One region of the Variovorax sp. V116 genome, then DNA from elsewhere that is predicted to be linked to it. Evidence: predicted binding sites of a transcription regulator. Region 1 holds the regulator's gene; the other holds the start of a gene.

Region 1 (7,939 bases):
ACAAGGAATGGGCCGAGGCCGTGCTCAAGCCGCTGCACAAGGGCAGCGCCTTCACGCTGGCCGCGGTGGCGCTGCTGCACGTGGCGGCGGTGCTCAAGCACCACTGGATCGACCGCGATGGCATCTTGAAACGCATGTGGCCCGCGCCACGCAAGGAATCCGCCGGATGAAGCGCACCTCCCGTCTCTGTCTTGCGGCCGCCCTGGCGTTCGCCCCTCTCGCGCCCGCGCTCGCCGAGCCCGCCACGGCCACCCGGCTGGTGGCGGACAAGAGCCAGATCGCCTTCGTGAGCAAGCAGATGGGCGTGCCGGTGGAGGGCACGTTCAAGAAGTTCGATGCGCAGGTGGCCTTCGACCCGCGCAAGCCCGAAGGCGGCACGGTCGCATTGCAGATCGACACGGGCAGCGCGTCGCTGGGCGTTCCGATGAGCGACGCCGAACTGCCCAAGCCGCCGTGGTTCGACACGGCGCATTTTCCGCAGGCCAGCTTCCAGTCGAGCGCGATCAAGGCGCTGGGCGACGGCCGCTTCGAGATCGCGGGCAAGCTCACCATCAAGAACATCTCGCGCCCGATCACGGTGCCGGTGAGCATTGCGCCGGCCAACGGCCACGCGGTGGCCAGCGGAAGCTTTACGATCCAGCGGCTCGACTACAAGGTGGGCGACGGCGAGTGGACCGACACCTCGGTGGTCGGCAACGAGGTGCTGGTTCGCTTCAAGTTCACGCTCGCGGGCTTCGGTCCGCTCTGAATTCCTTTATTTCGTTCTCACGCCACGCACGCCCATTGCCATGAAGAAGCTCCTCCTCGCTGCCGCGCTCTCAGCCGCGGCGGCCCTTGCCACCCCTGCCCTGGCACAGGAATACACCGCGCCGCCCGTCGCCGCCAAGCCCGCGGGCGGCCCGGTGAAGAACGCCAGCTACGTGATCGACCCCACCCACACCTTCGTGATGTACGAGATGGGGCACTACGGCACCACCACCAACCGCGGCCGCTTCAGCACCAAGGACGGCTCGGTGCAGATCGACGGCAGCGGCAGCAGCGGCAAGGTCGACATCACGATGGACATCAGCTCCATCAACACCGGCGTCGACCTGCTCAACCGCCACGTGCAAAGCAAGGACTTCTTCAACGTGGCCGAATTCCCGACCGGGCGCTTCGTGGCGGACCGCATCGAGTTCAACGGCGACAAGGTGGCCGACGTGCCGGGCACGCTCACGCTGATGGGGCAGACCAGGCCCGTCACGCTCAGGGCCGTGCGCTTCAACTGCTACCTGAACCCGCTCATCAACCGCCAGGTCTGCGGCGGCGACTTCGAGACGACGGTGCAGCGCAGCGACTGGGGCATCACCTGGGGCCTGAACTTCGGCTTCGAGAACAAGGTGAAGCTGCTGGTGCAGGTCGAAGCGGTCAACGTGCAGCAATAGAAGAAGAAGAAGGAGGCAACCATGAGCGGCATCACGGTTCCGTTGCTGGGCATCGCGGGCGCAATGATCGTCGGGGCCATGAGCCCCGGACCGAGCTTCGTCATGGTGGCGCGCACCGCCGTGTCGTCGTCGCGCCGCGACGGCCTGGCCGCGGCACTGGGCATGGGCGCGGGCGGCGTGGTGTTCGCGATTGCGGCGCTGGTCGGGCTGCAGGCGGCGTTCCTCGCGGTGCCGGCGCTCTACCTGGCGGTGAAGCTGCTCGGCGGCGCCTATCTTGTGTACCTGGGCATCCGCATCTGGCGCGGTGCGCGCGAGCCGCTGTCCGCCGCGCAGGACGAACGCGCGGCCGCAGGCACGGGCAGCAATGCGCGGCGCGCGTTTCTCCTCGGCATGGGCACGCAGGTCAGCAACCCGAAGACGGCGGTGGTCTACGCCAGCATCTTCGCGGCCTTCCTGCCGCGCGAGGTGCCGCTGGCGCTGGCGCTGGCGGTGCCGGCGGTGATCTTCTGCATCGAGACCAGCTGGTATGCGGTCGTCGCGCTGGCGCTGTCGTCGGCGGCGCCGCGCTCGGCCTATCTGCGCTACAAGGCCTGGATCGACCGCGCGGCCGGCGGCGTGATGGTGCTGCTGGGCCTCAAGCTGCTGTCGGGCGTGCGCAGCAGCAGCTGAGCCGCGCGGGCTACAGCAGGCTCTCGGGCGTCAGCGGCGCCAGCATCTCGAGCATGGTGCGGCCCCAGAAATCGGAGTCGGGCTCCTCGTTCAGCACGGTGGTCCGGCCGGCCTCCTCCTCGCTGATCCACTCGATGCGCGCATTGCCGCTGTCCTTCGCAAAGCGCAGCCGGTAGGCGCCCTGCTGCTTCAGCACCTCGATGAGCTTGAGCGTCTGCTGCGCCATCTCGGGGCTGCGGATGAACAGGCCGATCTCGGTGTTGTGCGTTTCGGAGCGCGGGTCGAAATTCATCGAGCCGACGAAAAGAACCTGCCGGTCGATCACCGCCGACTTGGCATGCAGCCGCCCCACCGAAGTGCCGAACAGGCCGAGGCGCACGCTGCGCCGCGTGCGCGTGGTGCTCAGTTCGTAGAGCTCGGCGCCGAGCTCGAGCATCTCGGGCCGGTAGCGGCGGTAGGCCGTGTGGACCAGCGGCTCGTCGGTGGCGGCGAAGGAATTGGTGACGATGCTGATCTTCACGTTGCGCCGGCGGATTTCGCGCATCACTTCGAGCCCCGCCTTGCCCGGAATCAGGTAGGGCGAGACGATGGTCACCTCGGAGCGCGCGCGGCGCATCTGCTCGACCACGTTGTAGCGCACGCTGTCGACGTCGAGCAGCGGCACGCCGCCGTACGAGGCGGTCTTGCCGATCACGCGCTCGGGCGAATCGGCATACGCCTCGGCCAGCGTCCAGATCAGGTCGAGCTTGCCGGCATCCAGGTCTTCGGCGATCGGGCTGTAGCCGAGCAGGTCGTTGGGCGCGGGCCGGGGCGGCGGCGGCGTGGTGTCCGGGCCGGTGGCGGTGTCGAAGCGCTTCTGCAGCTCGTCACGTGTCAGTGTGCTGGCCACCACCGACCGGACCGGCCGCACATAGACGCTGTTCCAGTACTGGTCGAACAGCGCGCCCAGGCGCGGAATCAGCGCGCCGGCGACGAAGGTGTCGAGATCGAGAAAATTCTCGCCCGCCGTGCGCCTGAAATACTGGTTGCCGATGTTGCGCCCGCCCGCCACCGCCATCGCGCCATCGGCGATGAAGAGCTTGTTGTGCATGCGCCGGTTGACGCGGCTGAAGTCGAACAGCGAGGCGGTGAAGCGCCTGAGCAGGCTGCCGCGCCCGGCCGGAAAGGGATTGAACAGGCGCAGCTCGACATTCGGCGTGGCGGCCAGGCCGAGCAGCAGCTCGTCCTCGCCCGAAGTGTAGAGATCGTCCATCAGGAGCCGCACGCGCACGCCGCGCCGGGCCGCGTCGCGCAGCGTGCGCAGCAGGTAGCGGCCGGTCTCGTCGTTCTCGATCTGGTAGTACTGCACGTCGAGCGTGCGCTGGGCGCGCCGCGCGAGCTGGATGCGGGTGTCGAAGGCAAAGTCGCCGCCCGGCATCAGGCGGAAGCCGCTCAGGTCGGGGTCGGGCTGCGAGGCCTGCGCGATCTTGCCGAGCGCGGTGTCGGCCGAGGCGGCCATGGCCCGGGTGGCCGGGCGCGGCGCCTCGTCGGGCAGGGTGGCGCAGCCGGCGAACAGCAGCACCGCCGCCATGGCGAAGACCCATTGCCCACAGCGCGACAGCAGGCGACGGGCCATCGGCGGCTTTCTACAGCGCCTTGCGGAGGTTGGCGGGCGCGATGCGCAGGGCCTCGCGGTACTTGGCCACGGTGCGGCGCGCGCACTCGATGCCCTGCTCCTTGAGCATCTCGGAGATCTGGCTGTCGGACAGCGGCTTCTTGATGCTCTCGGAGCTCACGAACTGCTTGATCAGCGCGCGCACCGCGGTGCTCGATGCATTGCCGCCGGTCTCGGTGCCGAGCGCCGAGCCGAAGAAGTACTTGAGCTCGACCGTGCCGAAAGGCGTGGACATGTACTTGGCCGTGGTCACGCGCGAGATGGTCGATTCGTGCAGGCCGAGTTCGTCGGCAATCTCGCGCAGCACCAGTGGTCGCATCGCGAGCTCGCCGTGCACGAAGAAGCTCTTCTGCCGCTCGACGATGGCGTTGCTCACGCGCAGGATGGTGTCGAAGCGCTGCTGGATGTTCTTGATGAACCAGCGTGCCTCCTGCAGCCGCTGCGACAGCGCCTGGCTGCCCTCGCCCTTGTGCGACTTGAGCGCGCCGGCATAGATGTCGTGCACGCGCAGCCGCGGCATCACCTCGGGGTTGAGCATGACGCGGAACTTGGCATTGGTGCCGCGGCCGATCTTGGTGACGATCACGTCGGGAATCACGATGTTGCGCTCGACATCGACAAAACGGCGGCCCGGCTTGGGCTCCAGGCGCGAGATGACCTGCAGCGCCGAGCGCACCAGCTCTTCGTTGGTGCGCGTGAGCGTGGCCAGGCGCTTGAAGTCGCGCCGCGCGAGCAGCTCCATCGGCTGCTTGCAGATCGCGATGGCGGTCTTGCGCACCAGCGCCTGTTCCTCGGTCTCGCTTTCGCTGGCGAGCGCGCGCAGCTGGATGCAAAGGCATTCGCCCAGGTCGCGCGCGCCGACGCCGGCCGGCTCCAGGCTCTGCAGCAGGCCGAGCGCCACCTGGAAGTGGTGCACCAGCTCGTCGAACTGGTCGTTGTCGTCGCCCGCGAGGCCCGAGGCCAGCGCCGGCAGCGAATCCTCCAGGTAGCCGTCGTCGTTGAGCGATTCGATCAGGAAGCGCAGCGCGGCGCTGTCGTTCTCGTTCAGCCGCAGGCTCAGCGCCTGCCGGTGCAGGAAGGACTGCAGCGACTCCTGGCTGCGCGCGAGCTCAGTGGCGTCGGCACGCTCGTCGTCGCCCAGGTTGTTCTGGCGCGCGGGGGCATCGCTGCCCCATTCGCTGTCGTCCGGCGCCATGTCGACGGTGCCGTCGCCTTCCCAGTCGGGCTCGCGCTCGGTGGCGTCGGCGGCAGGAACCTCGGACTCGGCCGTGGAGGCGGTTTCGCTCGAAGTGCTGGTCGTGCTGCTGGCCGGGGCCGAGCTGAATTCGCCCTCGGCGGCTTCACCGGCCTCGTCGCGCGGCACCGGCGTGTCGATGGCGTCGAGCCCGAATTCCTCGCGCGCGGCTTCTTCCGCGGTGCGTTCGAGGAACGGGTTCTCGTCCAGCATCTGCTCCACTTCCTGGCTCAGTTCGAGCGTGGACAGCTGCAGCAGCCGGATCGACTGCTGCAGCTGGGGCGTGAGCGCCAGGTGCTGCGAAACGCGAAGGGACAGCCCTTGCTTCATGGAGACCGACTCCTCCCTTACATCCGGAAGTGCTCGCCGAGGTACACCCTGCGTACTTCGGCGTTGTCGACGATCTCCGAGGGTGTGCCTTGTGCCAGCACATGCCCGTCGCTGATGATGAACGCGTGATCGCAGATGCCCAGCGTCTCACGCACGTTGTGGTCGGTGATGAGCACGCCGATGCCGCGCTCCTTCAGGAAGCTGATGATCCGCTGGATCTCGATCACCGCGATCGGGTCGATGCCGGCAAAGGGCTCGTCCAGCAGGATGAAGCGCGGCTGCGTGGCCAGCGCGCGGGCGATCTCGACCCGGCGCCGTTCGCCGCCCGAGAGCGCGAGCGCGGGCGAATCGCGAAGATGGTCCACCCGCAGGTCGGCCAGCAGGCCGGAGAGGCGCTCCTCGATGCGCTGCTTGGTCAGTGGCGCGGGCTTGCCGCTGGCGTCGGGCTCGCGCTGGAGCTCGAGCACGGCGCGCACGTTTTCCTCGACCGTGAGCTTGCGGAAGATGGAGGCTTCCTGCGGCAGGTAGCTCAGGCCCATGCGCGCGCGCCGGTGGATCGGCATGTGGGCGATGGGCTCGCCGTCGATGGTGATCTCGCCCGCATCGGCCCGCACCAGCCCCACGATCATGTAGAACGAAGTGGTCTTGCCGGCGCCGTTGGGGCCGAGCAGCCCGACGACTTCGCCCTTTTGCACGTCGAGCGAGACATCCCGCACGACCTTGCGGCTGCCGTAGCTCTTCTGCAGGCCGCGCACCACCAGGCGGCTGCCCGGCGTGCCGTCGGCGTTCTGGGTTCCAGCGGCTTCGATCACTTGCGCCTTTCCCCGTCGCCGCCCAGCGTGGTGCTCGAGCGCAGGCCGGCACCGGGTGCCGGCTGGGGCGCGGCCGCCGCCGGCGCGGCCCGTCCGCCGGCGGGCGCCGAGGCCCCGGGCGCCGGCGCGGTGGCGCTCTTGGGCGTGAGGATGGTCCGCACGCGTCCGCCTGGGGGTGCGTTCACGCCCGTGTTGGGCGGCACGGTGGAACCGTTGACCGTGTAGGTGTCGTTGCTCTGGTCGTAGACGATGAGCGCGCCGGTGCTCTCGTCGTTGGGCGTGGCGCCGATCAGCCGGCGCATGACGGCATTGCGGATGAACTTGACGTTGTCGGCGCGGCTGTCGTATTCGATGACCTCGGATTCGCCCTCGATCCACTCGTCGGGCGCATTGCGCTTCTGCTTGTAGTAGGCCCTTTTGCCGGGCGCCGCCGTGACCACGCCGTACTGGTAGCCCTCGGCGTCCTGGCGCACGTCGATGCGCGCGCCGCGGATGATGATCGTGCCCTTGGTGACCAGCACGTTGCCCGTGAACACGCTCGTCTGCTTGAGGTCGTCGTAGCGCATCGCATCGGATTCGATGTTCATCGGCTTGCTGCGGTCGGCGGTCTCGGCCAGCGCGCCCGAGGCCAGGCCGGCCAGCAGCAGCGCGCCGGCGGCCAGGCGGCGGATTCGGCGAACGAAGGGGGTGGTGTGGGGATAGGAGGGCAATGTCATAGAGGCACGAAACTTGCTCTGAACCATTGTATGCGGCGGATCAGCACCAGCCACCAACGCCGATGAAAAAGGCCCGCCGAAGCGGGCCGGTGTCCCCATCGGGAGACACCGCGGAACCGGCTTCGCCGGGCCGCAGGTGCCGCCCCTGCAAGGGGTGGGCGCAGCGGACACGAAGTGCCGCGCAGCCTGGGGGTTAGCCCTTTTTCGCTTCGCCGATCAGGTAGTTGGTGACCTGCAGCGCCTTGGTCATGTTGCCGGCCAGTTCGCCGTCCACGTACCAGCGCCCGTTCACGGCCAGCGCCGGCACGCCGGCCACCTTGTAGGCGTCGGTCAGCTGCGCGGCGCGCTTGGCCTTGCTGGCCACGCCGAAGGAGGTGAAGACTTCCTTGAACTTGGCGCCGTCCAGGCCGTTGGCCCCGGCCCAGGCAATGATGTTGGCGTCGCCGTTCACGTTCTGGCGCTGCTTGTGGATGGCGTCGAAGACCTTGGGCTGGAATTCGTCGACCTTGCCCATGGCTTCGAGCGCGTAGTACAGGCGCTGCTTGGCCTCGACGTCGTTGCCCACGAAGGGCACGGGCACGCGGCGGAACGCCACTTCCTTGGGCACCGTCTTGAGCCAGGCTTCCAGCTGCGGCTCGAAGTCGTTGCAGTGCGGGCAGTTGTACGAGAAGAACTCGATCACCTCGACCTTGCCCGCCGGCGCGTCGACCGGCACGCGCTTGTCGAGCACCAGGTACTCGGTGCCGGCCTTGGGCGCGCGCGCCTGGGCGTGCGCGGTGTTGCCAGCCAGCGAAAGCAGGCCCAGCGAGGTGGCGGCCAGCGAAAAGTCACGACGTTTCATTGAAAGAGTTCTCCTGTTGGGTACGGCAGTACTGAGCCGGCGCGCCGCGCGGAGTTCCCGCGTGCGGCATGCCCAGGACGATCCTGGCGGCGGCCCATGCCGCGCGGCGAAGCTTAAAGAATATCCGCGGCGCCTGCCGGCAGGCTCAGCGCTGCACGCGCACGAGCGCCGATTCGAGGCCGCCGCTGTCGAGCCGCTCCTTCAGGCGATCGGCCTCGTCCTTCTTGTTGAACGGGCCCGCGCGCACCCGGTAGACCGT
Region 2 (7,939 bases), 2.3 Mb from region 1:
CAGGCCATCAACAAGACCGCTGCCTTCAACCGCTGGGCCGGCTTCGAGGTCACGCGCGCCGCCGACGGCGAAGCCGAATTGCGCATGCAATGGCGCGAGGAAGACATGGGCCAGTACGCCGGCTTCCTGCATGCCGGGTTGATCGGCGCCATGCTCGACACCGCCTGCGGCTTCGCGGCCGCCACGGTGGCGGGCCGCGTACTCGCCTCGCACTTCTCGGTGAATTGCCTGTCGCCCGCGCTGGGCCGTGCCTTCATCGCGCGCGGCAAGGTGGTGAAGGCGGGGCGCAAGCAGGTGTTCACCACCGCCGAGCTCTATGGCCAGGGCGATGGCGACAGCCTCAAGCTCGTGGCGACGGGGACTGCCATCCTGGTTCCGGTGGAAGCGCCTCCGCCCGCAAAGTGACTGCGGTCTTGGCGCTGGCGCGCCGGCGCTTGAGGCCGAACAGCGGCCGCAGCCCGTTGAAGCGGCGGATCAGCCCGTCGTTGAGCAGCCAGCAGCCCACGATGGTCAGCGCGACCAGCAAGGCCGGCTCCAGCACCGGCCCCAGCGCGAGCGGAGCCAGCAGCGCAACGCCCGCGATGATCAGCGTCTGGTGCAGCACGTACCACGGGTACACCGACTCGTTGGCCCAGCGCAGCCAGGGCCACGGACGGTTCAGGTGGCGGTGGCCGTGGCCCAGGATGGTGGCGACCGCCAGCCACAGGTAGAGCATGCGCAGGGCGTCCATCGGTACGCCGGAGGGCGGGCCCTTGACGCCGAGCCGCAGCACGATGAAGGCGGTGATCGCCGCCGCGGCCAGCGCCAGCGACACCCACCGCAGGCGTTCCAGTTCGCGCCACACGCCCGTGTCCACGCCCATCCAGTAGCCGTAGAGGAACACGGTGAAGTAGATGCTGTGCAGGTGAAAGTCGCGGACCAGGTTGTGCGTGGGCGGAAAGTGCCGCGCCAGCAGCATCGTCCAGACCAGCAGCGGAAGCGCCGGCAGGAGCAGCAGCTTCCAGCCGCGCAGCCCGTTGAATCGGCGGCGCATCCACTGGCCGGCGGGTGACCGCCACAGCGGCAGCGTGAGCGCGATGAGCGCCGTGTAGCTGAACAGGTAGGGCAGGTACCAGAGGTGGTTCCAGGTGATGCCGAACTCCGCGCCGTCGAAGGCCGCCTTCGGCCACGGATCGCCCATCGAAAGATAGCGCAGCAGGAAGGCACCGAAGCCCGGCGCCACCAAGCCGCTGGCCACGCCCTGGGCATAGGCCTGGTAGGGCACGACCACCGCCATGCCGAAGGCCAGCGGCAGCATCAGCCGCACGCCGCGGCTGCGCAGCAGGCTCCAGGTGCCTTGGCTGCGGCTCAGGAAGCCCAGCGACACGCCCGAGACCAGGAACACCAGGTCCATGCGCCAGAGGTTGAGCATGCGCATCGGCCACTGCAGCCATTCGGCGGCATGCGGGCTCTTGAGGTGCCAGGGCCAGTCGGCCACGTAGTACATCGCCACGTGGTACAGGATGACCAGCAGGAAGGCCAGCGCGCGCAGCGCGTCGATGTCGTGCCGCCGGTCGGGCAGGGTGGATGCGGTTGTGCTCATCGGCCGATGGTTGCGTCCATCCGCGGCGCACGGCCTGCCCGCGGGACGGATCGCGGGCCTTTTGTGACGAGCGGTGCCCTGCAGGGACGAAATTCGCCCGCCCGGTGCGGGGATCGCGAGAATCCCGGGCATGGCAGATTCCCGGAAGAACCTGTACGAGCGCTACGAACCCATCCGCCGCCGCGTGGAAGTGGGCTTCTGGATCGTCTTCATGGCGCTGCAGGCGGTGTTCAACACCACCGTCGCGCTGGTCGACGCGCGCGACCGCGCCGTGCCGCGCGCCGCCTGGGAAATCGTCACCTGGGAGGTGTCGAGCCACCTCGTGCTGCTGGCGCTGGTGCCGGCGGTGGTGGCCATCCAGCACCGGCTGTCGCCGCTCGCACGCACCCACCTGCTGCGCTACCTGGGCTGGCACCTGGCCGCCAGCGTGGTCTTCAGCGTGGTGCACGTGGCGGCGATGTTCGCGCTGCGCGCGATGGTCTACGCGGCGGTTGGCGAGCGCTACGACTTCGCGGGCTGGACCGGGCGCTGGGGCTACGAATACCTGAAGGACGTGCGCGCCTACCTGTCTATGGTGTTCGGCATCTGGGTGTACGGCGTGTTCATGCTGCGGCTGCAGGGCGAGGCGCGCGTGCTCGACCCGCCCGAGGCGGCGGCGGCAGCGCCGGCCGAGCCCGCCGAAGCCCATCGGGCTGCCGCGCCGCCCGCGCGCCCCGAGCGCTTCCTGGTGCGCAAGCTGCGGCGCGAGTTCCTCATTGCCGCGAGCGACATCGACTGGCTCCAGGCCGAAGGCAACTACGTCGGCCTGCACGTCAACGGCCACGACTACCTGCTGCGCGCCACGCTCACCGATTTTCTGGCGCAGCTCGACCCCGCCCATTTCGTGCGCGTGCACCGAAGCCACGCCGTCAACCTCGGCCGCATCAAGGAAATCGAGCCGCTCGACGGCGGCGATGCCCGGCTGCACATGCACGACGGCAGCACGGTGCCCTGCAGCCGGCGCTATCGCGAGGCCTTGCGCGCCGGGGCAAGCTGACCCGGGCGGTGCGTCGATCCGTCCTGTTCCGGTGCGGCTCTGCACTGAGAAGGCTCATTTCCCTCCGTGACGCACCACTAGAGAGCCTTCAGGCACCATTTTTGCTTTCTTGCGGCGCTGCCCCGAGCAATTCGGGTGCACGCACCAATTCAAACCAAAAACTGCAAGAAGCTCCAATGGACGCACTCAAACAGGGCGCAGACGCGCTGTTCATTCTTCTCGGCGCGATCATGGTGCTGGCCATGCATGCCGGTTTCGCCTTCCTGGAACTGGGCACCGTGCGCAAGAAGAACCAGGTCAATGCGCTGGTTAAGATCCTGGTCGACTTCTCGGTCTCGACCATCGTGTACTTTCTGGTGGGCTATGGCGTGGCCTACGGCACCCACTTCTTCGTGGGCGCCACCGAGCTCGCAGCAAAAAGCGGCTACGAACTCGTGAAGTTCTTCTTCCTGCTCACCTTCGCGGCGGCCATTCCGGCGATCATCTCGGGCGGGATTGCCGAACGTGCCAAGTTCTGGCCGCAACTGATCGCTACCGCGGTCATCGTCGGCTTCGTCTATCCGCTGTACGAGGGCATTGCCTGGAACAAGGCCTTCGGCATCCAGGCCTGGATCGCTTCGGCCACGGGCAGCGAGTTCCATGACTTTGCCGGCTCGGTGGTGGTGCACGCGGTGGGCGGCTGGCTCGCCTTGCCGGCCGTGCTGCTGCTGGGCGCGCGCCGCAACCGCTACCGCGGCGACGGCTCGCTGAGCGCGCATCCGCCGTCGAACATTCCTTTTCTGGCGCTGGGGGCCTGGGTGCTGTGCGTCGGCTGGTTCGGCTTCAACGTCATGAGCGCGCAGAGCATCGACAAGATCTCCGGCCTGGTGGCCGTCAACTCGCTCATGGCAATGGTCGGCGGCACGCTGGTTGCGCTGGCGCTGGGCAAGAACGACCCCGGCTTTGTCTACAACGGCCCGCTCGCCGGTCTCGTGGCCGTGTGCGCGGGGTCCGACCTGATGCATCCGCTGGGCGCGCTGGTGGTGGGCGGCGTGGCCGGGGCCATCTTCGTGGTGATGTTCACGCTCACGCAGAACAAATGGAAGATCGACGACGTGCTCGGCGTCTGGCCGCTGCACGGCCTGTGCGGCACCTGGGGCGGCATCGCGGCCGGCATCTTCGGCACCCAGGCGCTCGGCGGCATCGGCGGCGTGAGCGTCTGGGCGCAGCTCATCGGCACCTTGATGGGCGTGGCGTGGGCGGCGCTGGCCGGAGCGGCGGTGTACGGCGCGCTCAAGGCGACGATGGGGCTGCGGCTCACGCAGGAAGAGGAATACGACGGCGCCGACCTGTCGATCCACCACATCTCGGCGACGCCGGAGCGTGAGGTGAACTGGTAGGCCGGGTTCCTGCAGGACCGGCCTGCCTGGGCTATTCTCGGCGCCCCTTACAACCGCCGAGGAGTAGACCCCATGACAACAACAACACCCGCTCGCTGGCTGCGCCGCGGCGTCGCCGCACTGGCCGGCAGCCTGCTGATGCTTTCGTTTTCTTCCACGGCGCAGGCCGGCGCTCCGCAGGTCAAGACCCAGGCGCCGGGCTTCTACCGCACGATGCTCGGCGACTTCGAGGTGACGGCGTTGTTCGACGGCACCATCGACCTCGAGCCCAAGAAGCTGCTCACCAACACCACGCAGGCACAGATCGGCAAGCTGCTCGATCGCGGCTTCGAGAAGGACACCGTGCCCACCTCGGTGAACGCCTATCTCATCAACACCGGCAGCAAGCTGGTGCTGGTCGACACGGGTGCCGGCGGCCTGTTCGGCCCCACGCTCGGCAGCCTGCAGGCCAATCTCAAGGCCGCGGGCTATCAGCCCGAGCAAGTCGACGACGTGCTCATCACCCATATGCACGGCGACCATGTCGGCGGCCTGGTGCAGGACGGCAAGCTGGTGTTCCCCAACGCCACCATCCACGCCGGGCAGGAAGACGCCGACTTCTGGCTCGACAAGGCCAACCTGGAGAAGGCTTCCGCCGAGATGAAGGGCTTCTTCCAGGGGGCGATGGCCTCGCTGAACCCGTATGTGGAGGCCGGCAAGTTCAAGGGCATGAAGGGCAACACCGACCTGGTGCCCGGCATCAAGGCCGTGCCCGCCCATGGCCATACGCCGGGCCACAACATCTACCTGGTCGAGTCCAAGGGCCAGAAGCTGGTGCTGTGGGGCGACCTGATGCACGTGGCCGCCGTGCAGTTTGCGCAGCCGCAGATCACCATCTCGTTCGACGTCGATTCGAAGCCGGCGGCGGCGGAACGCAAGAAGGCCTATGCCGATGCGGCCAAGGGGCGCTACCTGGTCGGCAGTGCGCACCTGCCGTTCCCGGGGCTGGGCCATGTGCGGGCCGAAGGCAAGGGCTACGTCTGGGTGCCCGTGGATTACCAGCAGGTGCGATAGACAGCCGGCCGGCCGGCCGGCTGAAGCTTGAACGGCGCGGGCAGGTGTTGCCGCGCCAGCAGCACGAATGTGCGTGCTGTAGCAAACTCGCCCGACCGCTCCGCTCCACACTCCACGCCAACATGACCCAAGCTCCCCCCGCCCTCGAAGTCCTCCCGCGCGATCTCTCCGCCTACCGCAAGGGCAACGTCGGCATCGACTATGTGCACCGCTTCGAGTCCGGCAAGCCGGGGCCCCACGTGCTGATCAACGCGCTCACGCACGGCAATGAAATCTGCGGCATGACCGCCGCCACGCACCTGCTCGACACCCAGGTGCGCCCCAAGATCGGCACGCTCACCGTGAGCTTTGCCAACGTGGAAGCCTACGAGTCCTTCGACCAGGCGCTGCCCTTCGACAGCCGCCAGCTGGTGCACAACCTCAACCGCATCTGGTCGCCCGAATGGCTCGACGGCACCGAGGACAGCCCCGAGCTGCGCCGCGCCCGCGCGCTGCGGCCGGTGGTGAGCGCGGCCGACCACATCCTGGACATCCACTCCACCAGCCAGCCGGTGATTCCGTTCTGGGTGTATCCCGCCTTCGAGCGCAACGCCGAGGCGGCGCTGGCCATCGGCCGTCCGTCGGTGCACCTGGTGATGCCCGACGGCCTGGGCTCCGGCACGCCGCTGATCCAGCATGGCCGCCATGGCCTGCCCGATGGCAAGGGCGTGGCACTGGTCGCCGAATGCGGCCAGCACTTCCTGCGCTCGGCCTCCGAGCTGGCCACCGCCATCTCGCTCGACTTTTTGGCGCACTTCGGCCTCATCGACAAGGACCCCGCCGCGCCGGCGCCCGGCCCGCAGCGCCGCTTCGAGCTGCTGCAGACGCACGTCATCAGGTCGGAAGACTTCGCGTTCGTGCGCCCGCTGATCGGCTTCGAGACCTTTGACAAGGGCGAGCTGATCGCCACCAACGGCCCGGACGAGATCCGCGCGCCCTGCGACGAGTGCACGATCTTCATGCCCGCGCAGCGGGTGATCGTGGGGCGCGAGGCGGTTTATTTGACGAAGCCGATCTGAGTCGGCGATGAAGCCCTCAAGGCTCCATCAATTTCGAAATCTGTTCGCGAAGTGATGGCAGATCCACAAGACGCTGCGGATCACCTCGGCTCATACTGGCACCGCCTCGCGCAGCACCTGATCACGGAACTTCGGCGGCAAGCCGTTGGGCGTGAGCACGTCGACTTCCATGCCAAGAAGGGCCTTCAACTCGTGCCTGATGGCGCCGATGTCCATGAGAGTGGTCTGTTCCGTAGGTTCGACCAGCAGATCGAGATCGCTGTCGGGTCCGTCTTCTCCACGCGAAGCCGAGCCGAACACTCTCACGCTGCTGACGTGATGACGCAGTGCGATCTCGCGGATGCGGACGCGGTGCTGTGACAGGGCTTCAGAAGGACGCATGGGGCGCAGTGTAGTGCGGCTGTGGGTTCAATTCACGCCGCAACGAACAACGCCGGATCCACCATCGCCCGATTGAGCATCACGGACCAATGCAGATGCGGTCCCGTCACGCGCCCGGTGGCGCCCACGGCGGCGAGCTGCTCGCCGGTCTTCAGCACGTCGCCCACCTTTGAATCGATGCGGCTCAGGTGGCAATACATCGTGAGCAGGCCGCCGCCGTGGTCGAGCCACACCGTGCCGCCGTTGAAGAAGTAGTCGCCGGTGTCGATCACGCGCCCCGGCAGCGGCGCCAGCACGGGCGTGCCGGTGCCGGCCGCGATGTCCATGCCGCTGTGCGGATTGCGCGACTGGCCGTTGAACACGCGGCGCAGGCCGAAGGAGCTGGAGCGGCGGCCGGGCACGGGCACGCGCATCTGCAGCGCGGCGTCGGGCCGCAAGTCGGTGAAGGTGGCCATCACGGTGGCGAGGTGCGCGCGCTCGCGCTCGTAGCGCGCTTCGTCCTCCGGCGACAGGTCGACGGTGCGCGGCGGCACCGTGAGGCGCTGCTCGCGGTATTGCTTGGGGCTCACGGTGTAGGCGATCTGCTTTTCGTTGCCGCCCTCGGTGCGCACCGCGATGCTCGCCTCGCCCGGCACGGCTGCGAGCGGAATGCCCACGAGCGCGGTCCACTCGATGGCGTCGCCCACCACCAGCAGCGGCAGGTCGCTGGAGAAGGCCTGCGGGCGCCTGGCCGCCGGACCGAGCGACAGGCGGGCCACGCCGCCCGGCACCTGCGATGCATGCGGCCAGACCTCCGGCTGCTTCTTTTTGGCCGAGGGAGCCGCCGCAACGGCGCGCGCCGAGGCCAATGCCACGAGGCCGAAGGTGCCGAGCAGGGCGGAGCGGCGGCCGAGGCCGGATGGAGCGGATTCGGGAAGCGAGGGATGCATGGCGTTGAACTCGAGGCTTGCGAAGCGAACAAACAAGGGCGCAGCGAACACAAAGGAACCGGACATGAACATCCGAGCACTGGGCCGATGGGGCTTGATGGTAAGCGCGGCCGCGCTGGCCGCCGGGTGCAACAGCACCGCGATCCGTGTAGGCGGCGCGCCCGAGGCGAGCATCAAGAACTGCGTGGCCGCGGCCTCGCGCGAGTTTCGCGTGCCGGCGTCGAGCGTCGTTGCGGACAGGGGCACGACGCCGCGCGACGGCGTCTACACGATCAACCTGAAGATCGGCGCGCAGGGGCGACCGGCGCTGTGCACGACCGATGAGAACAGCGCGGTGCTGGGCGTGGTCTACAAGCGGGCGCAATAGGCAATAGAAAACCGGCGCCATTGCGGCCGCCGGTTTTGTACGAGCAGGGGGCGGTCTTACTTGCCCCAGCTGTCCCGCATGCCCGCAGCGCGATTGAACACGCGCTTGCCGCCGGCACTCGCCTTCGCATCGAGCACGAAGTACCCGTGCCGCT

The links. The regulator sigma-54, encoded in region 1, starts transcription at its own class of promoters, with help from an activator protein. The targets are predictions, from matches to a motif close to TGGCANGNAANCTGCTTT.
Region 2: the regulator sigma-54 is predicted to act here: its motif matches at 2,709-2,726, upstream of ACAM58_RS17580 (ammonium transporter).

What each region holds. Positions count from the first base shown of each region.
Region 1 is NZ_AP028661.1:635,726-643,664, reverse strand. Features, by position in the region: gene ACAM58_RS02990 (cytochrome b) at 1-170, shown strand, start outside; gene ACAM58_RS02985 (YceI family protein) at 167-748, shown strand; gene ACAM58_RS02980 (YceI family protein) at 789-1,424, shown strand; gene ACAM58_RS02975 (LysE family translocator) at 1,446-2,093, shown strand; gene ACAM58_RS02970 (phospholipase D family protein) at 2,104-3,708, opposite strand; gene ACAM58_RS02965 (RNA polymerase factor sigma-54) at 3,719-5,311, opposite strand; gene lptB (LPS export ABC transporter ATP-binding protein) at 5,329-6,123, opposite strand; gene lptA (lipopolysaccharide transport periplasmic protein LptA) at 6,120-6,839, opposite strand; gene ACAM58_RS02950 (thiol:disulfide interchange protein DsbA/DsbL) at 7,033-7,680, opposite strand; gene ACAM58_RS02945 (SPOR domain-containing protein) at 7,826-7,939, opposite strand, start outside.
Region 2 is NZ_AP028661.1:3,700,343-3,708,281, reverse strand. Features, by position in the region: gene ACAM58_RS17595 (PaaI family thioesterase) at 1-405, shown strand, start outside; gene ACAM58_RS17590 (acyltransferase family protein) at 341-1,582, opposite strand; gene ACAM58_RS17585 (LytTR family DNA-binding domain-containing protein) at 1,713-2,618, shown strand; gene ACAM58_RS17580 (ammonium transporter) at 2,795-3,997, shown strand; gene ACAM58_RS17575 (MBL fold metallo-hydrolase) at 4,070-5,050, shown strand; gene ACAM58_RS17570 (succinylglutamate desuccinylase/aspartoacylase family protein) at 5,173-6,108, shown strand; gene ACAM58_RS17565 (nucleotidyltransferase family protein) at 6,199-6,489, opposite strand; gene ACAM58_RS17560 (M23 family metallopeptidase) at 6,522-7,418, opposite strand; gene ACAM58_RS17555 (hypothetical protein) at 7,483-7,785, shown strand; gene ACAM58_RS17550 (glutamine--tRNA ligase/YqeY domain fusion protein) at 7,842-7,939, opposite strand, start outside.